DNA from 3 places in the Maritalea sp. S77 genome. Region 1 is predicted to be linked to each of the others. Evidence: predicted binding sites of a transcription regulator. Region 1 holds the regulator's gene; each other region holds the start of a gene.
The links. The regulator LexA, encoded in region 1, represses DNA repair genes until DNA is damaged. The targets are predictions, from matches to a motif close to TGTTCNNNNTGTGTTCNG.
Positions count from the first base shown of each region.

Region 2: uvrA (excinuclease ABC subunit UvrA) is a predicted target of LexA. The motif match lies at 6,213-6,230, and genes of this name have one in related genera.
Region 3: ACP15Y_RS16050 (helicase-related protein) is a predicted target of LexA. The motif match lies at 7,549-7,566, and genes of this name have one in related genera.

Region 1 covers NZ_JBNAGG010000001.1:223,391-233,191, forward strand. The annotation lists gene ACP15Y_RS01105 (lipid-A-disaccharide synthase) at 1-443, shown strand, start outside; gene gltA (citrate synthase) at 450-1,739, opposite strand; gene gltX (glutamate--tRNA ligase) at 1,893-3,311, opposite strand; gene ACP15Y_RS01120 (ComEC/Rec2 family competence protein) at 3,394-5,559, shown strand; gene lexA (transcriptional repressor LexA) at 5,572-6,285, opposite strand; gene ACP15Y_RS01130 (metal ABC transporter permease) at 7,032-7,874, opposite strand; gene ACP15Y_RS01135 (metal ABC transporter permease) at 7,871-8,725, opposite strand; gene ACP15Y_RS01140 (manganese/iron ABC transporter ATP-binding protein) at 8,718-9,608, opposite strand; gene ACP15Y_RS01145 (metal ABC transporter substrate-binding protein) at 9,605-9,801, opposite strand, start outside.
Region 2 covers NZ_JBNAGG010000001.1:371,656-381,456, forward strand. The annotation lists gene gyrA (DNA gyrase subunit A) at 1-2,388, opposite strand, end outside; gene ACP15Y_RS01685 (efflux RND transporter permease subunit) at 2,719-4,968, shown strand; gene ACP15Y_RS01690 (hypothetical protein) at 4,965-5,501, shown strand; gene ACP15Y_RS01695 (single-stranded DNA-binding protein) at 5,575-6,063, opposite strand; gene uvrA (excinuclease ABC subunit UvrA) at 6,339-9,221, shown strand; gene ACP15Y_RS01705 (hypothetical protein) at 9,380-9,541, shown strand; gene ACP15Y_RS01710 (DUF1127 domain-containing protein) at 9,661-9,801, shown strand, end outside.
Region 3 covers NZ_JBNAGG010000006.1:89,312-99,112, forward strand. The annotation lists gene ACP15Y_RS16015 (BLUF domain-containing protein) at 1-185, opposite strand, end outside; tRNA gene ACP15Y_RS16020 (tRNA-Arg) at 303-379, opposite strand; gene ACP15Y_RS16025 (thermonuclease family protein) at 521-1,303, shown strand; gene ACP15Y_RS16030 (M48 family metalloprotease) at 1,312-2,763, shown strand; gene ACP15Y_RS16035 (CarD family transcriptional regulator) at 2,836-3,396, opposite strand; gene fdxA (ferredoxin FdxA) at 3,687-4,025, opposite strand; gene ACP15Y_RS16045 (RNA-binding S4 domain-containing protein) at 4,200-4,595, opposite strand; gene ACP15Y_RS16050 (helicase-related protein) at 4,596-7,445, opposite strand; gene ACP15Y_RS16055 (DUF3108 domain-containing protein) at 7,914-8,735, opposite strand; gene rpmB (50S ribosomal protein L28) at 8,975-9,265, shown strand; gene ACP15Y_RS16065 (queuosine precursor transporter) at 9,397-9,801, shown strand, end outside.

The DNA of each region.
Region 1 (9,801 bases):
ATTTGCGCGAACAGCTTATGAGGCGCTTGAAGCATAGCGATATCGAAATTGCGAGTGGGCGTGATGCCTTTGAAAAGGCGTTGGGGCACGCCAAAATGGCTTTGGCGGTGAGCGGCACGGTGACGCTCGAACTTGCGTTTGCCGATGTCCCCCACATATTGTTTTATGTCGCCGATCAAAAGCTTGGCGCACATTATGAGCAAGCCGGGCGACCGTTGGTTGGGTTACCGAACATTTTATTGCAGCGTGAATTTGTGCCGGAAATCGTGGGCACATTGCCGAGAAAAACTGAGTTGGCTTATGCGGCAGAATTGCTTGCGACAGATGATGCTACCCGCGCGGCGCAGCGCGAAGGTTTTGAAGAAATCCGACTATTGATGCAAATAGGGGCGCCTGAGGCGCCCCGTCAAGATCCGCTTGAGCGGATTTTATCTTATATTTAGAACGACTTAGCGCTCAGAAATATCAGTATAGTCGCGTGATGTCGCGCCTGTATAGAGCTGGCGAGGACGACCGATTTTTTGTTTTGGATCGTCGATCATTTCTTTCCATTGTGAAATCCAACCAACGGTCCGTGCCAACGCAAAGATGGCTGTGAACATGGAAGTCGGGAAGCCAATCGCATCCAAGATGATGCCAGAGTAAAAATCGACGTTCGGGTATAGCTTCTTCTCGATGAAGTATTCATCTTCCAAAGCGATCCGCTCAAGCTCTTGTGCAACCTGCAATGTTGGGTTGTTTTCGACGCCCAATTCAGACAGCACTTCATGCGCAGTTTGCTGCATAACTTTGGCACGTGGGTCAAAGTTTTTGTAAACGCGGTGACCAAAGCCCATCAAACGGAATGGGTCATTTTTGTCTTTCGCGCGAGCGATAAACTCAGGAATGCGATCAACGGAGCCGATTTCGCGTAGCATATTCAAGCATGCTTCGTTTGCACCGCCGTGAGCTGGGCCCCAAAGTGAAGCCACACCAGAAGCGATACATGCGAATGGGTTCGCATGAGAAGAGCCAGCCAAACGAACTGTAGAGGTTGAAGCGTTTTGCTCGTGGTCGGCATGCAATGTGAAGATGCGGTCCATGGCGCGGGCCATTGTTGGTGACACGACATATTCTTCAGCCGGCACAGCAAAGCACATGCGCAAGAAGTTGGCTGCGAAGCCCAAATCATTGCGTGGATAGACAAATGGTTGGCCAACAGAATATTTGTAGGCCCATGCTGCGATCGTCGGCATTTTTGCGATCAAACGGTGTGATGCAATCACACGCTGATTAGGATCGGTAATGTCTGTAGAGTCATGATAGAATGCGGACATTGCACCAACTGCACCACAAATGATCGCCATTGGGTGCGCATCGCGACGGAAGCCTTCAAAGAACTTCACCATTTGCTCATGGAGCATGGTGTGGCGTGTAATCTTCTCTTCAAACTCGGCAAATTCAGCTTTGCTTGGCAATTCGCCATTCAATAGCAAATAGGAAACTTCCAAGAAGCTCGACTTTTCAGCCAGTTGCTCAATTGGATAGCCGCGATAGAGCAGAGTGCCCTGGTTGCCATCAATATAGGTGATGCCAGATTCGGTTGAACCGGTGGATGTATAGCCCGGGTCAAATGTGAAATGTCCAGTTTTCGCATAAAGAGTGCGAATGTCGATTACATCGGGTCCGACTGTGCCTGACAATACTGGGAACTCATAGCTTTCGCCATTTAGCTCTAATTTTGCAATCCGATCGGTCATTATAAGGCCTCCTTCAAGATTCAAAAAATGACTAAAGTCCTACGCCCCCACTAACGTCAAACTTGTCGCCCAAGGGTTGGGTTGGCTTTGGGGTATCGGATTTGTTCCCATTTAGCAAGTTACCGATAGGGAAAGTTAAAATCCGATAGGTATTTATACGCCAGTGGTTTCTTTTAGACGGGAAAGGCTCTCTTCTTTGCCAAACAATTCCAGCACATCGAAGCAGCCGGGTGATGCTGCCTTAGCGGTTAGCGCTGCCCGCAAAGGTTGTGCGACCTTGCCGAATTTCAGCTCTTTTTCTTCTGCAAATCCGCGCATCACTTCGCCAATGGTGTCGTGATCCCAGCTTTCGATGGCTTCAAGCCTCGGCTCAAGCTCGCGTAGCATTTCTACGGAGTCTGCATCGAGCGCTTTCTGAGCTTTCTCTTCAAATTGCAGCGGGCGTTGGGCAAAAATGAACTCGGCGCCTGTGATGAGATCTAAAATTGTTTTGGCGCGTGGCTTTAGCATGGGGAGGGCGCGAAGCACTGTTTCCTCGTGCGCCAAAAGACCTGCCTTTTGCACTTCAAAGCCCAACTCTTCAGTTAGGTCAACCATCAAACCAAACAGGCGTTGATCGTCGGCTTCTTTGATGTAATGCGCGTTCAAATTTTCCAGCTTGGCAAAATCCATGCGCGAGCCAGCCTTGTTGAGCCCCTCATAAGAGAACCATTCAATAAACTGCTCTGAGCTGAAGATTTCTTCATCTCCATGCGACCAGCCCAAGCGGGCAAAATAGTTGCGGATTGTCTCTGGCAAGTAGCCCATTTTGCGGTATTCGCCAACGCCAAGGGCACCATGCCGTTTGGACAATTTTGCACCATCGGGACCATGGATAAGCGGCGTGTGTGCCATCACAGGGACATCCCAACCCATTGCATTATAAATCACGGTTTGACGTGCGGAGTTGGTCAAATGGTCGTCACCACGCAAAATGTGGGTCACCCCCATATCATGGTCGTCAACAACAACGGCTAGTTGATAGATTGGCGAACCATCTGAACGCAAGATGATGAAATCATCTAGGTTTTCTGCTTTGAATGTGACTTTGCCTTGCACTTTATCGTCAATTACGATTTCACCTTCGAGTGGTGTTTTGATGCGCACAACGAAAGGCAGGCCAGCAGGGGCATCTGCCTCAGTTTTGTCGCGCCAGCGGCGATCATAAAATGCATTGCGACCTTCGGCGCGGGCTTTTTCGCGCATCTCGTCCAGTTCTTCAGGTGTGCAGTAGCATTTATAAGCGTGGCCGCTATCTAACAATTGCTGCGCGACTTCTTTGTGACGCTCAATATTCTCTGACTGCATGATGGGTTCGCCATCATAATCCAATCCCATCCAATCCAAGCCATCGATGATCGCGCGAATTGCAGGTTCGGTTGAGCGCTCTTTGTCTGTGTCTTCAATACGCAATAGCATTTGACCGCCCAAAGATTTTGCCAACGCCCAGTTGAATAGCGCGGTGCGGGCATTGCCGATATGCAAGAATCCGGTTGGTGAAGGGGCAAAGCGGGTGATGACTTGTTTGCTCATGAAGCACTCATTTTGGAAAAGTTGGAGAATTTTGTTTGCCTGTGTACCATAGGAGCAGAATTGCGCAAGATCGGGATGTTGCGTGTCACTTAAAGATATTGATTTAGAGCATATTTCCGCCCGACGCCCATTTATTGATCAGTTTTTTAGGGCAAAGGGTAATCAACCAAGATTTCAATCGGGTGACAGAACTGTCGCGCGACCTAAGATTGATGGTGCCGTTTTTGCGCGTCGGCGCATCGTATTGGTCCCGTTCGCATTGATCCTTGGTATTTGCATTTATGTAGGGTTGCCGATGGAGCCGCCCTTTCTGCTTTATCCGGCTGTTGCGCTAGTTTTGTTTCTTTGCTCCATTTTCGCAGCGCGGCATTGGGTTGCACGAAATGTTTTGCTGATGTCGGCATTTGCTGCGGCTGGCGTGGCGCTGATGGCCACGACAGGTGTTTTGCGCGGTACGCCACTGCTGTCTTATCCCACCGCTGGCACCATAGAAGGTCAAATCGTTGAATTGGAAATGCGCCCTGGCGACGATTTGCGTGTGGTCGTTCGCCTGGGCGAAGAGGTGCCAACTGCATTGCAGGCGGTTAAGTCTGTTCGCCTAACAATTGATGCGAAGCATTATGAGCCACGCCTTTTTCCACGTATCGGACAGAATATTGCCGTACGTGCTCGGTTCATACCTGTGCCGAAACCAGTTTATCCTGGCGGCTATGACCCGCAGTTTCATAGTTATTTTGATGGAATTGGTGCTTATGGCTCCGCGCTGGAGACCATTCAATTTCAAGCAACATCGAATAGATTTGGTTGGGCAAATGTTCGAAATCTGATCTTTGATATACGTTATGCCATCGCAGCGCGATTTACCGCGGCTATGGCCCCGAGGGATGCGGCGATTGCGCGCGCACTTATCATTGGTGATCAATCAGCCATTGCTCCGGATTTGCGAGATGAAATTGCGGTGAGCGGATTGGCTCACCTGTTGGCCATTTCTGGATTACATTTGAGTTTGGTAGCTGGCGGCATATTTTTTGGACTTCGGTTTTTGTTGGCATTGCCAATGTTCCCACTTTCAATGCCTGGCAAAACGATTGCTGCAATTGCGGCCATGGCAGCGGCACTGTTCTATTTGGGTATTTCTGGCGCAAATATCGCAACGCAGCGGGCCACAATTATGCTCATTATTGCATTTGTTGCTGTGCTGTTGGGGCGACGCGCTATTACGCTGCGGAACGTGGCACTTGTGTGTATCCTGATGATTATTCTCTATCCCAATGAAGTGTTTAAACCGGGCTTTCAATTGTCTTTCGCCGCCGTTGGCGCGCTCGTTGGCGTATATGAATGGACTAGAAATGTGCGGCAGGTGCAGCGATGGCCCGCGTGGTCGCGTTTTTGGGGCGGGTTAAGTTTGACCAGTTTGGTAGCTGGCGTTGCAACTGCGCCCATTGCGGCGGTGCATTTCAGCCAGTTTGCACCATTTGGATTGTTTGCGAACCTTGTGGCCGTGCCATTGGTTGGGTTCTTTGTGCTTCCAGCACTGATTTTTGCGAGCGTGTTGATGCCATTCGGATTGGAAACACCCGTGCTGCACATGGCTGGTTGGGGCATTGAGCAGGTTATTACTATAGCTAAGTTTTTCACCCATCTTGGAGGAGACTGGACTTATGTTGCGCCGCTGCAAGGTTGGGTTTTGCCCGTTTGTGGCGGCGCGCTCATGGTGTTTTTGATCCTGAAGTCCGCATGGCGATTTGTGCCGCCATTGTTTGTGATAGCAATGATCAGCCTTTTCGGCACAGCGTCAACACCTGATCTTCTGGTTTCCGATCAAACACGTTCTGTTTTCCTGAAGCAAAATGATGGGCAGTGGGCGCAGGTCAATCGGATCGGCAATAATTTTACTACCCGTGTTTGGGCGGAGTGGTTGGGCGTTGATTTGAAAGATCAATTGTTGACTGGGCAATGTGATCCGCGCGGCTGTATTGCCGATATCGCTGGGCAAAAAATCTTGCTGGCACGCGACAAAATTGCTGTTCGGGAAGACTGCGGACTGGTTGACCTGATTGTGGAGCAGGATTCACTTTACCAAAGCTGTGCGGGTGTTAGCCAAATGCTGCGGCATTGGGATATACGCCGATTTGGGACAGCTGCAGCTTACTTTAGAGGCGAGATAAACGGCGAAGCTAAATGGAGCATTCGCCATGCCGTGCACGATCAAGCGCGGCCATGGCGAATTGATTACGGCGAAAAATGATCCGCTTAAAGCCTAATATTTGCGGAAGAGGCCGACCAATCGACCTTGAACAGCGACTTGATCCGGACCAAAAATTCGCGTTTCATAGGCCGGGTTGGCGGCTTCAAGTGCAACGGAGTTGCCCTTTTTGCGCAAGCGTTTCAGCGTTGCTTCTTCGCCATCCACAAGCGCCACAACAATTTCGCCATTGGTGGCCGTCTGCTGCTTTTTGATCAGCACAGTGTCGCCATCAAAAATGCCAGCATCGATCATGGAGTCGCCGCGCACTTCCAACGCATAATGTTCACCGCCTGAGAGCATTTCAGGGGGAACCGCAACAGTATGGGATTGGGTTTGAATCGCCTCAATGGGGACACCCGCAGCGATGCGGCCCATCACTGGCACATGCACTGGTGCATGTGCATCGTTAGACATTGGTTCTGGACGCGCAGGCTCAGGTGCTTTGCCTAGTGTTCCTTCAATGACGCTAGGCTCAAACTTAGCCTTCTTGCCACCAAGAGAGGGGTTCATGCTGTCTGGCAAACGAACCACTTCCATTGCCCGGGCGCGGTTGGGGAGGCGGCGGATAAAGCCGCGCTCTTCCAACGCGGTAATTAGGCGATGAATGCCTGATTTCGACTTTAGATCCAACGCGTCTTTCATTTCATCGAATGAAGGGGGCACGCCGCTTTCCTTCATCCGTTCATGGATAAACATCAACAATTCATGTTGCTTGCGGGTCAGCATTGGACTTCCTTTTTAGAATCGGAACAAATGTTGAACAACCATACCTGTTCCTCCTATGTTCTGCAAGTCCGGATTTGCGCCCTCGAAAAGTGACATATTTTCAATGATTTGCAATGGTTGGTGAAAAGGGTGCGTGTTGCCAATGTGCAACAGCCATTTCCATAATGTACAAAATGTCACACCCTATATAGACATCGTAAAACGAACAACGTATAGCGATTGGTGTAACTTCAACTGGGGTGTCCTCCCATATTTTGGGGCCCCGACACCGCAACCAGCAAAGGGGAACATTATGAACCTTAATCATAAATTTCACACGTCCCCGGCGCGTTCCACGCCGGTTTCTAAATAACCGACGTTCTTTTTGAGGACGTCATGGCTGCGTCCTCGCTGTCACAACATCAACACTAACCCTTCTTAGGCGCTGTTTCTGCGTCCGAGAACTCATCGTTAATCGTGCGTTTTCGCGCGGGTTTCCGTGTGGCTGCGTGCATTTTGTCAACTCCAATTTCGGAGAACGAACGCGGCTGCGCGTTTGTCAGGAAACATGAAAAAACAACATGCTTTAACACTTAATATTTTCGAACGATTAGGTTTGGCTTGGCGCCAAATCTTCAGCCGGCGTCAAGCCAATTTCGGTGGACGTTCAAAACGCGTTCGCCGCGCATATGTTGGAGATTTGAGCGCTCATATCCGTAAGGATATTGGCCTCTAAACATCAAAAAAGGGGGCTGCGCGCCCCCTTATCAATTTGTGATCTCATGCGCGCGCTGGGCAGCGGGCGAAAAGAAGAATGCTAGTATGAACAATATGGTCATCACCAGCACAATTGTGGGCGCGGGTGCGCTATCCAAATGGAAGCTGATGAAAACGCCGGTAAAGGCACTAAACACGGCAACGGTTGTTGCGATGATCAACATCGGGCCTAATTTGCGGGTAAGCAGATAGGCAATCGCGCCTGGTGCAATAAGAATTGCAATGGCGAGAATGATGCCAACGGCTTTGAGTGCGGCGACAACGATCAATGAGATTGAGGCCAGTAAACCGTAATGCAGCCAGCGTACGGGCAAGCCAATCGCTGCGGCGTGTTGAGGATCAAATACATAGAGTTTGAGGTCGCGCCAGCGCGCAATAACCAATACTGTGAGAATGATGGCGATAATACCGGTTTCCATTAGGTCGGCATTGCTAGTGCCCAACATATTGCCGAACAGAATATGGTCTAGATGCACATCAGTTTCGATTTTTGTATAGAGCACGAGCCCAAGCGCAAACATGCCAGAAAAGACGACCCCCATAATGGTGTCCTCCTTCACTCGGCTATTTTCCTTCAGGTAACCGGTGCCGAGCGCACAAACCATGCCTGCAACAAATGCGCCAATGGCCAAGGGAATTGCCATAATATAGGCGAGCACAATGCCTGGCAGCACGCCATGGGAAATGGCGTCACCCATCAAGGACCAGCCTTTAAGAACCAAAAAGCAAGATAGAAGTGCGGCTGGGATCGAAACCAAAATGGCAATGACAAAAGCGCGTTGCATAAAGGGAAATTGAAACGCCAATAGGCTTGTTTCTAGCCATTCCATCATGATGTCACCTGTGCATTGCGGCGTGCGCGCTGGGCGCGTAAACCGTGTTTTGGGGCGAACACAAACGCTGTGAGGAAGCAAAGCGTTTGCAGCACAACAATGATGCCGCCAGTTGCGCCATCAAGAAAATAGCTGGAATAAGCGCCAATGATAGAGGTGAGGGCCCCGATCGCGATGCTCAACATGATCAGTACAGGGAACCGGTCCGTGAGCAAATAGGCGGTTGCGCCGGGGGTAACGACCATAGCGATTACCAGAAACGCACCCACTGTTTGCAGTGCGGCGACGGTGGCGGCGCTGAGCAGCGTAAAGAATATGATTTTTAGCAGGTTAGGCCGCAGGCCGATTGAGCGCGCGTGGTCTTCATCGAAGAATACGGCGAGGAAGTCTTTCCACTTGGCCCCCAAGACAACCAGCGTGATGATGGAAATGATGGCCAATTGCATCGTGTCTGTCGGCGTGATGGCGAGCACATTGCCCAGTACGATGGTTTGAATGTTTACTGAGGTGGGGGATAGCGACACCATGAATAGGCCAAGTCCAAAGAAGGAGGTGAAGATGAGGCCAATGATGGCATCTTCACGCAACTTGGTGCGTTGATTGAGAAATAGCATGGCTGCGGCCGCTAAACCGCCTGAAAAGAATGCGCCAATGGAAAACGGCAGGCCGAGCATATAGGCACCTGCGACACCAGGCACGATTGAGTGGGAAAGCGCATCGCCAATCAGGGACCAGCCTTTGAGCATCAAATATGCACTGAGGAAAGCGCAAACGCCGCCAACAAGGCCCGTAACCCAAATGGCGTTGCGCATATAGCCATATGAAAATGGCTCCAACAACAGATCAATCATTCGACTTATTCGTTTTGGTTTGAGTTTCCATTTTATCTTGCTCACCATAAAGCACCAAGGGACGCTCATCATCTGTGATGACAGCAAATTGGCGCGTGTCTTCATCATCATGCAGATCCGAACCGCCAAGGACAAAGTGACGCAACACACCACCAAATGTTTGTTCGAGATTGGCCTGCGTGAAGGTTTCCTCGGTTAACCCGAAATCAAGCACGGTGCCTTTGATCAGAACTGTGCGATCACAGAACTCAGGAACAGAACCCAAATTGTGGGTCGAGACGAGCATAACTTTGCCTTCGTCGCGCAGGTCACGCATCAATTGAATGATGGTGTCTTCGGTTTTGACGTCTACGCCAGTAAAGGGCTCATCCAACAGAATGACTTCACCTTCTTGCGCCAAAGCGCGGGCCAAAAAGACCCGCTTCTTTTGCCCGCCAGATAGTTCGCCGATTTGACGTTTTCGATATTTGGCCATATTGACCCGATCCAACGCCTGATCGACCATCTGCTTATCGCGTTTCGATGGGATGCGGAAAAAGCCCATTTTGCCATATCGGCCCATCATCACGACATCTTCGACCAAAACCGGAAAATCCCAGTCGACGTCCTCGCTTTGCGGGACATAGGCGACGAGATTTTTGCGCAATGCTTCCTGAACACTAATGCCGAGCAGTTTCACGCTGCCTTCGGCCACAGGCACAAAGCCCATAATGGCTTTGAATAAAGTGGATTTGCCAGAGCCATTGACGCCCACAAGGGCGGTGATGGTGCCCCGCGGGATGTGAAAACTGGCTTCCTTTAGGGCAGTGTGGCCATTGCGATAGGTGACGGTGACATCGCTCACTTTGATGCCACCATCTGCAATTTTGCTCATATCATTCATTGAGAAAGGCCTTCGGCGATTGTATTTGACGTGACGCGCAGCAAATCAAGATAGGTCGGGACCGCACCATTTTGGTCTGTCAGCGAGTCGACATAAAGGATACCGCCATATTTTGCATATGTCTCGCGCTCCACCTGTTTGGCAGGTGCGTCTGAAACAGTGCTTTCTGAGAAAACAGCACGAATATTGTGTT
Region 2 (9,801 bases), 150 kb from region 1:
GCCACGACCTGTCTTACGATATTCGTAAGATGAAGTTCGCTTGCCATACCCATTTTCAGAAATCGCAAGGATGAATTGCTCGGCAGCACTCATTTCAGCATAGCGCTCCGATGACATTTCAACGTCACCGACACTGAGTTCTTCATCCAGATCGACGCTTTCCTCGGCATCACCATCCATAAGGCGGCGCAGTTTCAGGTAGGCTGCGCGTTCTTCTGGCGATGCATCAAGGTGGCGAATGATAGACATGGCAATCACTTCGTCGCCATCCGCCAATCGGATACCGCGCACACCAACTGAATTACGGCTAGTAAACACGCGCACGTCATCAACAGAGAAGCGCATCGCTTGGCCAAGTGCAGTGGTGAGCAATACGTTATCGTCTGCCGAACAAGTTTCCACATCAACAATGCCGTCGCCATCTTCGAGTTTCATGGCGATTTTGCCGTTGCGGTTCACATTGATGAAGTCGGCCAATGAGTTACGACGTACCGTGCCGCGCTTCGTCGCGAACATAATGTCGAGATCCTGCCAAGTGTCCTCGTCTTCAGGCAATGGCATGATCGAGGTGATATATTCACCTTCTTGCAGCGGCAGCATATTGACCAAGGCCTTGCCGCGCGAGTTGGCAGCGCCAACTGGCAAACGCCAGACCTTCAGTTTGTAAACAATACCGCGGCTGGTGAAGAACAGTACTGGTGTGTGGGTATTTGCCACAAATAACCGTGCTACAAAATCTTCATCACGCGTTGCCATGCCTGAACGGCCCTTGCCGCCGCGACGCTGGGCGCGATAGGTGGAAAGCGGCACGCGTTTGATGTAACCACCGTGAGATACGGTCACAACCATATCTTCTCGTGCGATCAAATCTTCGTCGTCCACATCACCAACAGCATCGACAATTTCTGTGCGACGTTCGGTACCGTAACGGTCGCGCACTTCGAGCATTTCTTCGCGAATGATTTCGATCACGCGCTCTTTAGACCGCAAAATATCGAGATAGTCTTCGATTTCGGCGCCCAACTTATTCAATTCGTCGCCAATTTCATCGCGGCCAAGCGCTGTCAAACGTTGCAGGCGTAAATCGAGGATCGCTTTAACCTGCTCTTCTGACAGATAATATGTGCCATCTTCATTGACGGTGTGACGCGGGTCATCGATCAATTTGATCAATGCTTCCACATCATGTGCAGGCCATGCCCGCTCCAACAGGCGCGACCGTGCTGTTGCAGGATCTGGCGCTGTACGGATGAGTTGGATCACTTCATCCACGTTTGCAACAGCGATCACCAAGCCCACCAATACGTGCGCGCGATCGCGAGCCTTGTTGAGCAAGAATTTGGCGCGCCGTGTTACAACTTCCTCACGGAAATCAACAAAAGCGGTCAAAATATCGCGCAGGCTCATTTGTTCCGGCTTGCCACCATTCAAGGCAACGAAGTTACAGCCAAATGAGGATTGCAGAGGCGAGTATTTGTAAAGCTGATTCAACACAATGTCGGCAACCGCATCGCGTTTCAATTCAATCACAACGCGCATACCTTCACGGTCTGACTCGTCGCGAATGTCCGAAATACCTTCAATCCGCTTATCGCGCACAAGCTCCGCGATCTTTTCGATCATGGATGCTTTGTTCACCTGATAAGGAATTTCGGTGATGATCAGCGCTTCACGATCCTTGCGGATTTCTTCAACGCCAACTTTACCGCGCATCAAAACAGAGCCACGGCCCGTTTCATATGCCGAACGAATGCCGGAGCGACCAAGGATGATGCCCGCAGTCGGGAAATCTGGCCCTGGCATAATTTCCATCAATTCTTCGGTTGTGATGTCTGCATTGTCCATCAAGGCAATGGCTGCATTGATCACTTCGATCAAGTTGTGGCTTGGAATATTGGTGGCCATGCCAACGGCAATGCCGCCTGAACCGTTGACCAAAAGGTTCGGGAAACGTGCCGGCAAAATAGTCGGCTCGCTCTCAGTATTATCGTAGTTATCGCGGAAATCGACTGTGTCGCGGTCAATGTCTTCCAAAAGCGCTGTGGACACACGTTCCATACGCACTTCTGTATAACGCATTGCGGCGGGCATATCCCCATCAATCGAGCCGAAGTTGCCCTGACCATCAATCAAGGGCAAGCGCATTGAGAATTCCTGCGCCATCCGCACAAGCGCGTGATAAACCGCTGTATCGCCGTGCGGGTGGTATTTACCGATTACATCACCAACAACACGTGCTGACTTACGATATTGCTTGTTCCACTCATACCCATTTTCATGCATCGAATACAGAATTCGACGGTGCACGGGCTTCAATCCATCGCGCACATCTGGCAGCGCACGGCTCACAATCACGCTCATGGCATAATCGAGATAAGAGCGGCGCATCTCATCAGTTACAGAGATCAAAGAGATATCTGAATTGGGTTCATTTTCAGGTGTTTGATCGTTGGGCGTATCAGTCACGGCTGTTCTTATTGCTGTTGCGTGTGCGTTAACCCACTTTTCTTAAGTGATTCCGCAAGGAAAGGCCATTGAGATTGCGCGATTGTTCACATGTCAACGCTGGTTTTGGGCGTTTTTCCCGGCGAATTTAACTCAAACTTGGCAATATCGTGGCAATTTAATTCAGAATCTGCTTAATTCTTCGCGAAATCCAAAAAAGTATGCGTTGTGGCCCGCGGCCCAAGCTGCAGACCAATATCGGAGCGTTTTACATTGTCTATCGGTTTCGGCCTCGAACGTATCGGCCTTCTTACGCTTAAATATCCCAAAATCGTCACCGCAATTCTCGTCGCATTCACCCTGCTTTGCTTGGCACAGGTGCCGCGCATCACCATCGATGGCGATTTGTTGCGGCTCTATAAGAACTCCGGTGAGTATTACGACACTTATGTAGAATTGGGCGAACGGTTCGGCACATTTGAAAATGATGCTTATATTTTGGTCAAATCAGATCAGCTGACTGATCCAGAAGTCATTGAGACCATGCGCGAGCTCGCGTTGGAGTTGGAACTCAACAGTTTCGCCAGTGGCACGCTTTCACCATTCTCGTTGCGCAAGCCCGCAGAAGAAGACGGGATAACACGACCTGCAGTGCCAGAAAATATGGCGAACGCCGAAGAAGTAGCGGCCGCACTCAATGATTTGCGCCAAAACGATCCGATGATGCGAAACCTCATTGTCGAGGATTTGACGGGGTTCGTGATGCTAATGTTCCCAAACCCAGACATGTTAAAGGGAGACGGCGAAACGCGCATGATTTCCGAGTTGCGTGAGATGATCGCCTTTTATGACGATCCGCGTTATCAGATAGAGTTGACTGGTCCGCCGATATGGAAGTCTGAGCTGTTGAATGCTAGTAAGTCTGACCAAGTCAAATTTACCGCCGCTGGCATTATATTAGGCTTTTTGACTGCATTCCTCGCCTTTAGAACCTTCTGGGGCGCTGTTTTGGCAACCCTGGCGCCATTTGTTTCAGTCTTGTGGGTCGTGGGCAGTGTGGTGCTGATATTTGGCTCCTTCACCTTCCTCACCAACATCTTGACGGCTTTGGTGCTGGTGATCGCCTTTGCGGAGAGTATGTTCTTCTGTTTCCATTGGCTGCGATTATCGCGCGAAGGCATGGAACATGAAGAAGCGATCCGCGAAACTATCATTCGGGTTAGCCCCGCTTGTGCGCTGACGTCTATTACGACTGTTGTTGCCTTCCTTTCACTCAGCATCGCGCCGGGCCAAGGCATCTTTGAGTTTGCCATCACCGGCGCGCTGGCAATCCCTATGGCATTTTTGGCCCTTGTCACCTTCTTGCCGCTGGCGCTGCGTGCGGCGACCCGCTTAGGCTATAGGCCGAAGCAAGCTCCAAGCGTTGCGCTGACCGCAATTATCCCACCGCTTGCAAAATTGGCCCAAGGCTATTCTAAGCCTGTGGCGATTGCTGGGGTGTTGGCATTCTTGTTTATGCTTTACCCGCATTTCCAGTTGCAGCCGAGTTTCTCGTTCCAACAGTTTTTGCCGAAGGGCTCCGAGGCCTTGGATACATCTGAACAGATTGACCAAGGCGTGGGCGGCGTTGCTCCGCTTTATGTGTCGATCCCGCTTCTCGACAATAATCCGCAAATCACAGACGATGATTTCGCCCGGGTCGAAACTGTACATGCCATTTTGGAAGATATTTTCGGCAAAGGGAAAGTGATTTCCGGTGCCAGCTTCAACCATTATAGTGAAGCAGGATTTTCTCGCGATCAGATTTTCGATGCGGTTGGTCCGTTTATGAAGCGTCGGTTTATCACCGATGAAGGCGATTTGGCGATGGCTACTGCCTTTATGCCGACGCAGCTTGCGTCAAAAGAAGTGCGTGAGCTGGTGGAACAAACTGACGCTGCGCTGAAGGATGCAGGCCTTAGCGATACCTCTATCTCTGGTTTCCGCGTGCTTTCTGCCTATGAGAGCGTTGATATGATTCAGCGGCTTCAAGATGGCTTGACGATTGCGGTGATCATTTCGATTTTCATTATCGGCATCGCCTTCCGCTCTTGGCGCGTTGCGCTGATTTGCACCATTCCAAACTTTGCGCCAATTTTGGGCACGGAACTGTATCTCTGGGTATCCGGTGCAGGGTTGCAACTAACGACCGTCATCTCATTGACGATTGCCTTTGGTATTGCCGTAGATGATACGATTCACTTTATGAATCACTATGTTCGAGCGCGGAATCAAAACTACGGACATAAGGAAGCTGTGATGCGGACTTTGGAACGTGTTGGGCCCGCTCTAATTGCAACGACGTTGATCCTTTGCGCAGGTACAACCGTTGTTATATTCTCTGTGTTGCCGCAGGTTGCCCTATTTGGGGCGCTATGCGTGCTTACTCTTTTCTTGGCATTGCTGGGCGATTTGATTATTTTGCCTTCATTGCTCATCGCCGGGGGGCGATTGTTTAGATCCTTTGGAGGACAACCAAAATGAAATTGAAGCATTTCGCGAATGCCATCAAAGCACTTCTGCTGGGCGCTGTTTTGGCCAGTGGTTTCTCAACACCCAGCTTTGCAGGCAAGGCCGATGTGGAACTCTTGAAAAGCTATGTCGGCAATTGGCGTGGGCGCGGCGAAGCCACCCTCGCCTCAACAGGCGACGATGAAACTGTTTTGTGTAAAATGGATTTCTCAGACTCTGGCCCTGACCGAATCGGACTTCGCGGACGTTGTTCTCTTGCAGGAACAACACTCTCCATGCGCGGCACCGTTGCTTATGTCGAACAAAATCGTCGATTTGAGGCCGTAATGTCTTCCAATACGAGTTTCCAGGGCGTGGCCATTGGGCGCCGTTCAGGCAAAAACTTGAATTTCTCATTGTTGAATGTGAAAGCCGAAAACGATGATGCCTATGACATCAAAGTTGGCTTGCAACTTCGCAATGGCGAGATTTTTGTGAAGTTCGATATTTTGCACAAAGCGAGCGGCGGCAAATCAACTGCACGCATTCCATTCACTAAAAGCTAGTCGCTTTGAGAATGTAGACAAACAAAAGGCCGCTTCAAAGAGCGGCCTTTTTTGATGGGCTGTTTCGTTCGGCTTAGAACGGGATGTCATCATCCATATCACCAACATCAAATGCAGGTGCGTTTGCTTGTGGACGACCACCGCCGCCTTGATTGTTGTTACCGTAGGAGCCGCCGCCACCTTGGCCACCACCTGCACCTGCATTGTCACCGCGGCCACCCAGCATGGTGAGCGTTGCGTTGAAGCCTTGCAGCACTACTTCTGTAGAATAGCGATCATTGCCATCCTGATCTTGCCACTTACGTGTTTGCAATTGGCCTTCTACGTAAACAGTAGAACCCTTGCGCAAATACTGCTCTGCAACGCGGCAAAGACCTTCGCTGAAGATAACCACGCGATGCCATTCTGTCCGCTCGCGCTGTTCACCTGAGTTTTTATCGCGCCAACGCTCTGATGTGGCAATGCGCAGATTAACAATCGGGCGACCATCATTAGTGCTGCGCACTTCTGGGTCAGCACCAAGATTACCAACCAAAATTACCTTATTTACACTGCCTGCCATCGTATCTTCCCTTTCAGGCGTCATATTGAAAATAATTCAATATGTGCATCCAATTTCATATGATTATCGTAGAGTTTATGCACACAACACGCCAACAGATTGAAGGCGTGTTTATCACTCATCCACAATCCACTTGACGATCACCCATTTGTTCTATTTATGTTCTACATAAAAATCAGCAAAGTCAACTCTTGTGATTCATTTTTAAGCGCCCTAGGTTGTGCTTCGCAATTCAGTTTGACCGGTTCATACGGCAGGAACAGCAGGATTTATTAATGTCGAAATCAGCTCATCAAAATCGCGAAATTATCATTCGTGGCGCTAAAGAACACAATCTAAAATCGATTGATGTTACTCTCCCGCGTGACGAATTGATTGTGATGACGGGGCTTTCCGGCTCTGGCAAATCTTCGCTCGCGTTTGATACAATCTACGCCGAAGGCCAGCGTCGTTACGTGGAGAGCTTGTCTGCCTATGCGCGTCAGTTCCTTGAAATGATGCAAAAGCCCGATGTTGAGCAGATTGACGGCCTGTCGCCTGCGATTTCCATCGAGCAGAAAACTACGTCAAAAAATCCGCGCTCCACTGTTGGTACGGTTACCGAAATTTATGATTATTTGCGGTTGCTGTTCGCGCGCGTCGGTGTGCCCTATTCACCTGCAACCGGTTTGCCAATTGAAAGCCAAACCGTGACACAGATGGTCGATAAGATTTTGGCACTAGATGAAGGCACGCGGCTTTACCTGCTGGCGCCGATCGTGCGTGGCCGGAAAGGTGAATATAAAAAGGAACTGGCCGCGCTGATGAAACGTGGTTTCCAGCGTGTTCGCATTGATGGTGAATTTTATGAAATCCCCGATGCCCCTGCGCTCGACAAAAAATTTAAGCACAATATTGATGTGGTTGTGGACCGCATTGTGGTGTCTGCGGATATGCAGGCGCGCCTAGCCGAAAGCTTCGAAACTGCATTGCAGCTTGCCGAAGGCATCGCCATTGCTGAGATTGTCGCCAGCGAGGGCGAAAATGAGCAAATGGTTTTTTCCGAAAAATTTGCTTGCCCAGTTTCCGGCTTCACCATTGCTGAAATTGAGCCGCGGCTATTTTCCTTTAACAACCCGTTCGGTGCTTGCCCAAAATGTGATGGCTTGGGCGCTGAAGCGAAAGTTAGCGAAGATCTGGTGGTGCCGGACGAGTCGCTTAGCTTGAAGAAGGGCGCGATTGCACCTTGGTCACGCACCTCAGCCCCCTACTACGCGCAAACGCTTCAGGCGGTTTGCAAATCCTATGGCGCCAGCATGGACACACCTTGGGAAGATTTGGCACAGGACGTTCGCCAAGCAATTTTGCATGGCACGGGCGGCAAGAAAATTGAATTCATTTATGATGACGGCTTGCGCTCTTACAAAACGCAAAAAGCGTTTGAAGGCGTTGTGGGCAATCTTACCCGTCGTTATCGCGAGACAGAAAGCGCTGGGATGCGCGAAGAGATCGAAAAATATATGTCGTCCGCGCCATGTGACTCCTGCGGTGGCTATCGGCTTAAGCCGGAGGCATTGGCAGTTAAGATTGATGGTAAACACATTGGCGAAGTTTCGCAAAAATCAATTCGCGACGCCCATATTTGGTTTGAGACAATTTCAGATAAACTGACATCGACCCAGAAGGAGATTGGTGAGCGTATCTTGAAAGAAATTCGTGACCGCCTCACCTTCTTGGTTGATGTGGGTTTGGATTATCTCAGCTTGTCGCGCAATTCCGGCACCCTGTCTGGCGGTGAAAGCCAGCGTATTCGACTGGCTTCGCAGATTGGCTCTGGCCTAACGGGTGTTCTTTACGTGTTGGACGAGCCATCAATCGGGCTTCACCAGCGCGATAATGCGCGATTGCTTGAAACATTGCGCCGACTGCGCGATTTAGGCAACACGGTGATCGTGGTGGAGCATGATGAAGATGCAATTTTGACGGCAGACCATGTTGTTGACATTGGCCCCGGCGCAGGCGTGCATGGCGGCGAAATTGTTGCAGAGGGTAAGCCCAAAGATATTCTCAATCATAAGACCAGCCTCACGGGCCAATATCTGTCCGGAAAGATGGGCGTGAAGGTACCTGCGGAGCGTCGGCCGATTTCTGACACACGCAAAATCTCGGTTACCGGTGCCACTGGCAACAATTTGAAGAATGTTGATGTGGATATTCCACTTGGCTGCTTTGTGGCCGTTACGGGCGTTTCAGGCGGCGGTAAGTCCACATTGATTCTCGACACTATGTATGCGGGCATTGCACGCAAATTGAATGGTGCGCGCTTGATGCCTGCGCCGCACGATCAATTGCTGGGCCTCGAGTTTTTGGACAAGGTTATTGATATTGACCAAAGCCCAATTGGCCGGACGCCCCGTTCTAACCCAGCGACCTACACTGGTGCCTTCACACCAATCCGCGAATGGTTTGCGGGATTGCCGGAAGCGAAAGCACGTGGCTATGCGCCTGGGCGCTTTTCATTCAATGTGAAAGGTGGACGATGTGAAGCCTGCCAAGGCGATGGTGTGATTAAGATCGAAATGCACTTCTTGCCTGACGTTTATGTGACTTGTGATGTTTGCGAGGGCAAACGGTACAATCGTGAAACGTTGGAAGTTCAATTCAAGGGCAAATCCATCTCGGACGTGTTGGAAATGACAGTGGATGAAGGTGTTGATTTCTTCTCTGCTGTGCCTGCCATCCGCGACAAAATGATTACCCTGCAACGGGTTGGTCTTGGTTATGTGAAAATTGGCCAGCAAGCCACAACATTGTCGGGCGGCGAAGCACAACGGGTGAAGCTCTCTAAGGAGTTATCAAAACGCGCGACTGGGCGCACACTTTATGTGTTGGATGAACCAACGACAGGTTTGCATTTCCATGATGTGGCGAAACTGCTTGAAGTGCTGCATGAGCTTGTGGATCAGGGCAATACCGTTGTGGTGATCGAACACAATCTGGAAGTTGTTAAAACGGCAGATTGGGTGATCGATCTTGGTCCCGAAGGCGGCGACGGCGGTGGTGAAGTGGTTGCGGAGGGCCCGCCAGAGGTCATCACCGACGAAGAACGCTCACATACCGGGCATTTTTTGAAGGAATTGTTGGCGCGGCGCCCTTCTGCACAGGATGCAGCTGAATAGGCAAAGCGAAAGACCTGACTTTAGCAGGTCTCTATGACAGTTTTACCATGCCGACATGCGGTTCACACATATCTGGACCGCATGTTTTGCGTTTTGGCGACTGCCGCGAAGCGGGTAGAATTGGATGTATTTAAAGCCATTTCGCCAAGGATTGTGCCATGCCTCGCACGCTAATGACCTCTATCAAAGACCTTCTACACATCCGTCAAACCCTATTAGAGCTGGATTGCAGCGTTACAGCGGAAAATGATCACCTCGGATTGTTTAAGCCTGAAATTCAAATTGATACAGGCAATCGCTCACAAAGAACCACTTCTTAACCAGCATTGCAAAATACGCATAGGCGCGTTGCAAAAATACCGTCTACTCATGCGCAAAGAGCAGGACTATATACAGGTCAACAAACGGAACACACCACTGCAAACCAAGGAGATGAGCAATGGATTTTGGTAAAACTTTTCGCCGCTGGGCTTCATACCGCAAAACTGTTCGTGAACTGAGCGTTCTTGATGATCGTGAATTGAACGATTTGGGCATTACACGCGGTGACATTCAGCCTTTGGCTCGTGAGCATGCAGAA
Region 3 (9,801 bases), on a different contig from region 1:
TCCATCAGTTGCTCGAGGTGGATTTCATCACCTTCCAGCACTTGGGCGAAATTGACTCCATTATAGGCCAACGCCCCTGTGATTTCGAACTTTGCGTTGTGCTGCTTCGCGGTAGCAACAATCTGTGTAATTTCAGTTTCAGTCAGGTTAGGCATAGCAGTGCTGACATAAAATATTCTAATCAAGTTATTGTCCCCGACAATAGTAGATGATGTGTCACAACATTAAATTGTTAAGTGAATATGGCAAGTGTATAGCAACTTATAGTTGCGATATTTTTACAACATATTCGCATGTTTGGCTGGTGATCCCGGCGCGATTCGAACGCGCGACCCCCAGATTAGGAATCTGGTGCTCTATCCAACTGAGCTACGGGACCACGGGTGCAATCTACCCAAACAATTGCAAAGAGAAAAGCGGTTTGCGGGGATGATTTTCGCCTTAATTTGGTGCAACATCTTCTTTGATATTTTTGAGCGGGGTCTTTATGGGATTCTCCAGTAAGTTTGGAGCGGTTTTAGTGGCGGGTGTTCTTTCAGTGGCAGGCTGCACAATGTCAGCCTATGCGTGTGAAACATTAACGCCGGGGCCCAAAGGTCGTGTGGTGGAAATCACCGATGGGGATACGTTGATCTTGGACAATAGCCAAAAGGTGCGCCTGATCGGGATGCAGGCACCCAAATTGCCCCTTGGTCGTATTGGCTTTGAGACATGGCCGCTGGCTGAAGAATCAAAAGATTTTCTAGCAGATTTTGCCCTTGGTGAGGATGTTCAGGTTTTTTATGGGTCGACCCGCAAGGATCGGCATGGCCGGGTGCTGGGGCATGTGTTTGTGGATGGCGAACGGCAAAAGTGGGCGCAAAAGGCGGTGATCAGCAATGGGCTGGCCCGCGTTTATTCGTTCGATGATAATCGCCATTGTTTGGACGAGCTTTATACCGCAGAGCGGCAAGCTCGCGTTGATCGCAAAGGCATTTGGGCGCTGGATTATTATCAAATCCGACAAGCTGAAAAGCCTGATCGTTTGGTGAAGCTGGCGGGGCGCTATGAATTGGTGGAAGGCCGCGTTTTTGATGTAGGCGAATCCAACGGGCGGGTATATTTGAATTTTGGCCGCGATTGGGACACAGATTTCACTGTTGTAATCCAAAGAGGGGCGCTAAGTGCCTTTAAAAAGGCGGATTTTGACCCCAGAAAACTCAGCAATGCCTTAATTCGGGTTCGCGGTTGGGTGGATGATCACGACGGGCCGCGCATTGATGTTACGCACCCAGAGCAGATTGAAATATTGGCGGCGCAGTAGGTAAAAATATGAAAAGACGTCACATTTTCGTTGCCGTGGCGGTGGCTGGTCTTTTGTCCGGCTGCACTAGCGTTTTTACTGGCGGTGTCGGCACTTCGCAATTGGGCGGGCGCACGGCTGATCGTGTGCCGGCAGGCGCAGATCCGAGCGATAATATCATCGGCCAGCGCGAACATCCAAAAATTGTTGCCACTTATGGCGGGGTTTATAACCATCGCCCAGCAGAAATTATGCTGGCTCGCATGGCGGGTAAATTGCTGGTGGCGGCGGAGCAGCCAAATCAGAGCCTCACGGTGACCATTTTGGATTCTCCTGAAGTGAATGCCTTTGCACTGCCGGGCGGCTATATTTATGTGACACGGGGTATCTTGGCGCTTGCGAGCGATGAGGCAGAGCTGGCTGCGGTGATCTCGCACGAGATCGCGCACTTAACATTGTGCCATGCCCGCGAGCGGTCCAATCGGGAACGTACCAGCAAAATTGTTGATCGGGTAATTTCTGGCATTTTAGGGGCCAACCCGGACACGGATCAGTCTTTGGCGCGGTCAAAGCTTTCATTGGCGGCATTCTCGCAGGCGCAGGAATTAGCCGCGGACCGGGCGGGCGTTTTGGTGGCTGGTGCGGCGGGGTATGATCCACATGCTGCTGCGCGGTTCTTGTCGCAGATGGGGCGGTTTGCGGCCTTCACCGAGGGTGACAAAAGTGGCGATGACTTCTTATCCTCCCACCCCTCAACGCCATCGCGTATTGAAGAGGCAGTGAAATCTGCCCGGCAATTGGGTGCGCCCGGTATTGGTGAAACGGAGCGTGCACGCTATCAACGTGCCATTGATGGGTTGGCCTTTGGCCCCAATCCCGAAAATGGCACAATTGTTGGCCAGCGTTTTATCTATCCGGCGCTTAAGTTTACATTTGCTGTGCCAAACAGCTATCAGTTGAGCAATGGTGCCGCATCGGTCGTTGCTGTGGCTGAAAGCGGCACTGCATTGCGCTTTGATAGCGCTGAAGTGCCCGCCACTCTATCATTGGAAGACTATTTGCGCTCGGGCTGGGTGGCTGGTTTGAATGCTGATTCCGTTCGTGCGGGGCGGCAAAATGGCGTTGATCGTGTCACCGCAACGGCGACGACCGAGAAGTGGTTTTTCCGCATTGCGGCAGTGCGGTTTGATGATCGTGTTTATCGATTCATCTTTGCGGCCGAGCGCGACAGCAAGAGCTTTAAGCAAGAGTTTGAGCGCACCATCGATAGTTTCCGCCGAGTGAAAGCCGGTGATCTAAAGCTGATCCAGAATTTTGAGATTGATATTGTGACCGCAAAGCAGGGGCAACGCGCGGGCGATTTGTCTGCCATGATGGCGGGTGTAAAACGTCGCGATGATTTGTTCTTGATTTTGAATGGTCTTTATCCGGGCGATCCATTGGTGGCCGGGCAGGGCTACAAAATTATTAGCCCTGAATAGATGCTTGCGAACATAAAAAAGGCCGTGATCCCGAAGGATAACGGCCTTTTTGATCTGATTGGCTTGGTTGCCTTATGCAGCAGCTTCTTCGCCAGCCTCGTCTGATTTTGCGCCACGACGTGGGCTTTTCGCGAGGTTTTTCTGAATAAGCTTGACCGCCTCTGTCAATGAAATGCGGTTAACAACAGCAATTTCACGGCTCATGCGATCGATCGCAGCTTCAAACAATTGACGCTCTGAATATGACTGCTCAGGCTGGTCGTCAGAACGGAACAGGTCGCGCACAACTTCTGAAATTGAGATCAAGTCACCTGAGTTGATCTTGGCTTCATATTCTTGTGCCCGGCGGCTCCACATGGTGCGCTTCACGCGGGCGCGACCAGTAACTGTTGTTAGTGCTTTTTCGACTGTTGCTTCGTCTGCCAATTTGCGCATGCCAACGGTTTTAACTTTCGCTAGCGGCACACGTAGGGTCAACTTATCCTGCTCAAAATTAATAACAAAAAGTTCTAGGGAAAGACCTGCAACTTCTTGCTCTTCAATGCCGGTAATCTGGCCAACGCCATGTGATGGGTAAACAACGAACTCGCCTGTTTTAAACCCCTGACGTTGTACTGATTTTTTAGTTGCCATATAATGGTACTCCTGTTGACGCCCAAACGTTTCCCACGTTTGTTAGGCTTTTATCGCCCCTAGTCGCTGTTTATTCTGACACAAGAATTAGGCACCAATTCTCATTGGTTACCAAATTGTTAATCCTGTCCTTGTGAGGCAAAAAAAACGTGCCCTCCGGCACGGCTGGTTAGAATAAATTCGCGACTGTTATCTATTTGTAACACAAAATGCCGCCAGAATCAATTTTGGCGGCATTAGGACTTGTCCAGCAATTTTTTATAGTAAAAGAGGCACTAATTTAGTGAAGTCTAGTCGCCTTCGCCAGGTGCTTCTGAGAAGTATTTCTCAAGCTTGCCTTTTTCACCATCAAACTTTTCAGCGTCAGACGGGGCGTCGCGCTTCTCAGTGATGTTTGGCCACACTTCAGCAAACTTGGTGTTCAGCTCCAACCAGCTCTCAAGGCCAGGCTCAGTGTCCGGCACAATGGCTTCTGCTGGGCATTCAGGCTCACACACGCCACAGTCAATACATTCATCAGGGTGGATCACCAACATGTTCTCACCCTCATAGAAGCAATCAACAGGACAAACTTCTACGCAATCCATATATTTACATTTGATGCAATTGTCGGTGACGATATAGGTCATGTAGCCAATTCCACTTTGTTATTTGACCGCACAAAAACGGTTTCAGAATGGGTTTATTGGCTAAAGCCTTTTCCCAAAAAGTGCAAGTCATGAAACGGGGTTTCCTTTTTCAAAGTTTGGCGAATTTTGAAAAAGCCAAGTTGTTTTTGCCGCAAAAACAAAATGGTTGCAGAATCAGAGCGGTTCTTTGCCCAACAGGGTCTCGGTTTGGCGGCGTTCTTTCTTGGTGGGGCGGCCCGCGCCTTTTTCGCGCACGGCTTGCGGTAGTGGTCGAGGACCGTCCGATTTGGGCAGTGGGGGCGGGCTTAAATCTTCATATAGTTCAGCCGCTTGCGTAGCTGACCCCCGCTTCTCGCCCAATTCGACAACACGATAGATTTTGATTTGGCGGGGAAGGGTGACGGTGAGCACGTCGCCCACCTTCACTTTATGCGCACAATCGCTGCAGCGCTCTTTATTGATTTTAACGTGGCCGCCATTAACCAGCTTTTGCGCAAGGGTGCGCGTTTTGACGCAGCGGACAAACCACAGCCATTTATCAATGCGTTGTTTGCCCGCTGGCGTGTTCATTTATTGTTTTTTGAGGGCCATCAACGCGGCGAAAGGCGAATCGGGATCGATAGGCTTTTGCTTTTTCTCAGGGCGTTGATTTTGGTTGGCGTGACGCTTAGGCCCTTTGCCTTGATTTGGCTTGCCGCGCTTTTGGCCTTTTGCAGGGCGTTTAGCGCCTTGCTTGGCCCCATGCGGCTTGCGGTTATTGTTGCGCCCACCTGGGAACCAGATTTCGTCAAACTGTTCTTCCGCTTCTGCCGGTTCAGCTGCTTCCGTCTTGGCTTCAGCGAGTTCTGCGCTCGCTTCCGGTGTTTCTGTAGGGGCCTCGGTTGCGGCTGCTTCTTCTGGCGTTGCGGTGGTTTCAGCATCTGCAGCGGGGGCTGCATCTGTTGCCGCTTCAGGCGTTGGTTCAATCTTTGTGCGGTTAACGCGATAGCCCAAGCTTTTCAGTACGGCGTTGAACTCTTCGCCCGCGCAGCCCAGCAAAGATGTCATTTCCACAGTAACGCGGAAGCCATTGCCGGGTGCTGCACCATCGGGTGCTTCAGTGTCTTGATTGCGTGCGGGATCAAAGCTGATCAAGGGGCGAATCAAATCCGCCAAGCGCTCAAGAATGTCGACACGCACAGCGCGTGGGCCGACCACTTTAAAGCCTGCAATTTCGTACAGCTCTTTGGCAAAGTTTTGGTCTACATCGATGGATGTACGGCCAGACAGAATAACCTGCGGCAGTTCTGAAACGCCGGGCTGGCGCACGCCGCCATTTTGCAGCGCCCACAACACCAGCGCCAACTCGCGCGGGGCAGGCTTAAGGGAAAGCGGCACATAGATATGGTAGGCACCAAATTTGACGCCCATTTTGCGCATCACGCCACGCACGTCTTGATCGAGGCCTTTAACCTCTTGCGCCACATCTTGACGGGGCAGCACGCCGAGTTTTTCGGCGATTTGATAGGCAACACCGCGGGCAGTGCCATCCAATTCGGTTGGTTCACGCAATTGCAGCAAAGGCTCCAGCAGCGTATTCACATGATGCTTGAGCCAAAGGCTCACCCGTTCTTGTACGGCTTCTAATTCAGCGCCGTTCAGGCTCTCATCTGCTAAGATCACGGCGCGCGGGCGGAACAGTTCGTCGCCTTGTGCTAGATCTGCGATGATTTCGCCGCGCCAGCGGATCAAACCGTCTGTCGCCAGCACAAATTCATCATTCGGCGCATCTGCAACTTTTTCAGCGCGCTTTTTAATTTCAGGTGCAATGGCCACGCCGGCGGCGGTGCGCAAATTCTTTGCATCTCCCCCTTCGCCGGGACTTAGATTAAAGCGAAAGCCTTCGATAGATCCGATTTTGTGGCCCTCAAGGGATACGTCGCCGCTTTGGGAAATTTCAGGTGTCGTCATATTCTTATCTCTTAAATGGCGCAGAAGGACGCTGGTGCGCCGATCGACAAATCTTTGGGTAAGTCGCTCATGGAGCGCATCTGATAAATTGTTTTCGATTTCACTTGTTTTTTCACGCCAGTAGGTCGGATCTTTTAGCCAGTTTTTACGATTTGCGACAAAAGTCCAAGTCCGAATTTGTTTAATTCGGTTGGACAATGTGTCAATGTCACCAGCGCTATTGTCGCAAAAGCTGACCTGTTCGTCCATCCAGTCTTCAAAAATATAGCCATTGGTGCCAAGATTTTGAAAGATTGTGGCAATTATCTCACCATGCTGTGCGGGTGAAATGCTGCGATAGTCCGGAATCTGCGCGCATTCCCATGCCAAACTGGTTTGTTCACGGCCTCTAACTTCGCCGATATTGGGGTGTCGCTGCAAAAATTCGAGAGCAATTTGGTCTTTGGCGGTGGGGATGTTGGTCAGCAATTTATGCTGTGCGGGTACTTCCAATGATTGTTGCAAAGCTTCGAGCGATCGCAGGTCGAAATCACGTGATCGCCATTGCATCACTTTAACCGGGGCAAATTGGTGGGTTTCTAATTGCTCGATCACTTCATCGGCAAAGGGCTCCAAGCCACCGGTTATGCCAAATGTGCCATCGCGTTTGTGCCGTCCCGCGCGGCCGGCAATTTGCGCCAGCTCTGCCGGGGTAAGGGGGCGCAATTGCTTGCCGTCAAACTTCATGTCCGCGGCGAAGGCCACATGGTGAATATCGAGATTGAGCCCCATGCCGATAGCATCTGTGGCCACCAGAAAGTCTACGTCGCCATTTTCATAAAGGTCGACTTGCGCATTTCGTGTGCGCGGGCTGAGCGCGCCCATCACCACTGCCGCACCACCGCGCTGGCGGCGGATCAGTTCAGCGATGGCATAAACTTCGTTTGCGGAAAAGGCGACAATAGCTGAGCGTCGGGGCTGGCGCGTGATTTTCTTTGACCCGACATAGTCCAAATTTGAGAAGCGGGGGCGCATGATGATGTCAACATCGGGCAGCAGGGCCGAGATGATTGGGGCCATTGTGCCCGCGCCCAGCAGCAAGGTTTCTTGCGTGCCGCGGCTGTGTAAAATCCGGTCGGTGAAAACGTGGCCACGATCGAGATGGGTGGCAGTCTGAATTTCATCCACCACCACGCACTCAACGCTCAGTTCAGTTGGCATCGCCTCAACGGTGGCCACCCAATAGCGTGCCTTGTCTGGCACGATTCGCTCTTCACCTGTCACCAGGGCAACATGTTCTTTGCCCGCACGCTGGCACAGCGTTTGATAAATCTCACGCGCCAATAGCCGCAAGGGCAGCCCGATCATGCCCGACCGGTGGGCCAGCATGCGCTCAATCGCATAATGGGTTTTGCCGGTATTGGTCGGCCCCAGAATGGCTTTGAGATTGGGGCCCTTTGCCGGGCGGATGAAATGGTGAGGTGCGTTCATAGATTCTTTGGGCCAAACAGTTTCAAAAAGTGGCTTTAGCCGCGCTTTATGTCGGTTTCAATTTGAAACATGTTGGGATGATGGTGCCAGTGCTGTTTACGAATAGTACAAAATGCGAACAAACAAAGTCCGAATCGCGCTTTTCCCCATATTCTGATTTCGTTCTATACTGTATATAGTAGGGCAGTGGTGGTCAGCCCACAATTTTGAAACTTTTAATCAAAACTTTACCATAATTTCGGCTTTTTCCGTTTAGAATGATGAAGGATTGGTTAAAATTGTAACTTTGTTTACCTGCCTTGTTTTTGTGTGAACCGCAAGGGCCTGAAATTAATTGCGATCTTAACGTTTTGAACGCCGAAAATAAGGCGCTTTTTCGCGAAAATTTACAAAAAAGCTATTGCCGTTTCATTTTGGGATTGGGCGCGCAAAGGAATCGTGCCCTCAAGATTGGAAGCGCAGACTTGCTTATTTTACGCTGACGCGGGTCAAAACCATAGAAAGGTCACCAAATGCGGTGCCGATCAAAACGCGATAAGGAATCGCATATCCCGTGTTTTTGAGGGGCGCAAACCACATGAGAAAACGCTGGTTGTTTTTCATGTATGTGGTGCTTGCGCTGTCGCTGAAATGTCCAGAAATTGGCTTGTAGCGCAATTTACAAAGCACAACGGGGCCCTGATAGCCTGTGCGTTGGGACGTGGCGGTTTGATTTTCTGCAAAGCTCATGTCGATATCGAACCGCTCAATGCCGGTGTAAATATCCATGCTGCGGTTGCAAATGGCGGGTGAAAGGCTATCGGCTTTGATCAGAAATGCCGCAACGGGATCGTTGATGCCCTTGCGGTGGCCAGAAGTTACTTCCACGCGGTTTACATTGTCCGTGAGTTCGGGGGTCACTTGAAAACTGGTGACGTTGCTGTTTTGCGCCTGAAACTTCACTTTGAAGGTTTCGTTGTTGGCCTTTGTTGCCAGCGTGAATTGTTCGGACTGTAGTCCGTTTGCCCCAACTTTGCCGTTAGAATTGAGATCGGCCGTACCCGCCGCCACCAGACTGGCGAGACCGGAGACCAGCCCATCAATATTAACCGCATAGGATTGGCCATTATTGTCAAAATCGACACTGACTTGGGCAATATTGACGCCGCGCAGGGTCACCACGTAATTGGCGTCAGCTTCAAATGCTGCTGCGCTTAGGGTGCCGGCGCAAAATAGGGCGGCTGTCGCCGCGATGAAGTTGCCACATAAATGCGCGGAAAAGCGCTTGACGGTCGACAGTTTCAAGGCCACGTTTCGCCCATGCTCCCTAAACAAAATCTTGGCCGACTGGCCGCTTCGAATCAGTTTTTCTTCACACTGGACGGTGATCGGGGAGGATTCAAGGCAAGAATGGGACAAATCAGCACTGAGGTGCTTGACTAAAGGGGCTAAGTTCTCTAATTAGACGCGACTTTTCATTAATATGAGATCGACAAGGCGCCGCCTTTAGAGCGGATTTGTCGGTGTTGACCGAACAGGATGTGAGTAAAATGGCACGACGTTGTGAACTTTCTGGCAAAGGCGTGATGTCAGGCAATAATGTGAGCCACGCGCTCAACCGGACTCGTCGCAAGTTTTTGCCTAACTTGTGCAGTGTGACTTTGATGTCTGAGGCGTTGGGCGAAGGTGTGAAACTGAAAGTTTCAGCTTCTGCATTGCGCACCGTTGAGCACCGTGGTGGTTTGGATGCCTATTTGCTGAAAGCAAAAGACACTGAATTGTCTCCACGCGCATTGACCGTGAAAAAAGAAGTGCGCAAGGCACTTGCTGAAGCGTCTTAAGTCTTTCGGCTTGAGCTGCTTGAAAATTTGAAGATTTTCGTTGGTGCCGCGCAAAGTTTTTGCGCGGTGCTTTTTGTTGGATGTGGCGCTGGTCACCTGCCGGTCTAGCCACTTATATAGAGGTGCATGAAATGGTGCTCACTCGTCTTTTTGTGGCCGTTTTGGCCATGGCTGTTGTGGTGACAGCGTCGAACTATTTGGTTCAATTTCCCGTACAAGCGCAATTGGGGCCTGCCAATTTGGCCGACATCCTCACCTGGGGCGCTTTTACCTACCCCTTCGCTTTTCTTGTTACAGATTTGACCAACCGCTTTTTCGGACCGCAAAAAGCACGGATTGTCGTGTTTGTTGGCTTTGCGACTGCTGTGTTGATGTCGATCTTTTTGGCGACGCCGCGTATTGCCGTTGCATCGGGCACCGCGTTTTTGACAGCGCAACTGCTTGATGTGTCTATCTTTGACCGTTTGCGCAATGGCGCATGGTGGAAAGCACCGCTGGTGTCTTCAGGCATTGCTTCTGTGATTGACACATTGCTG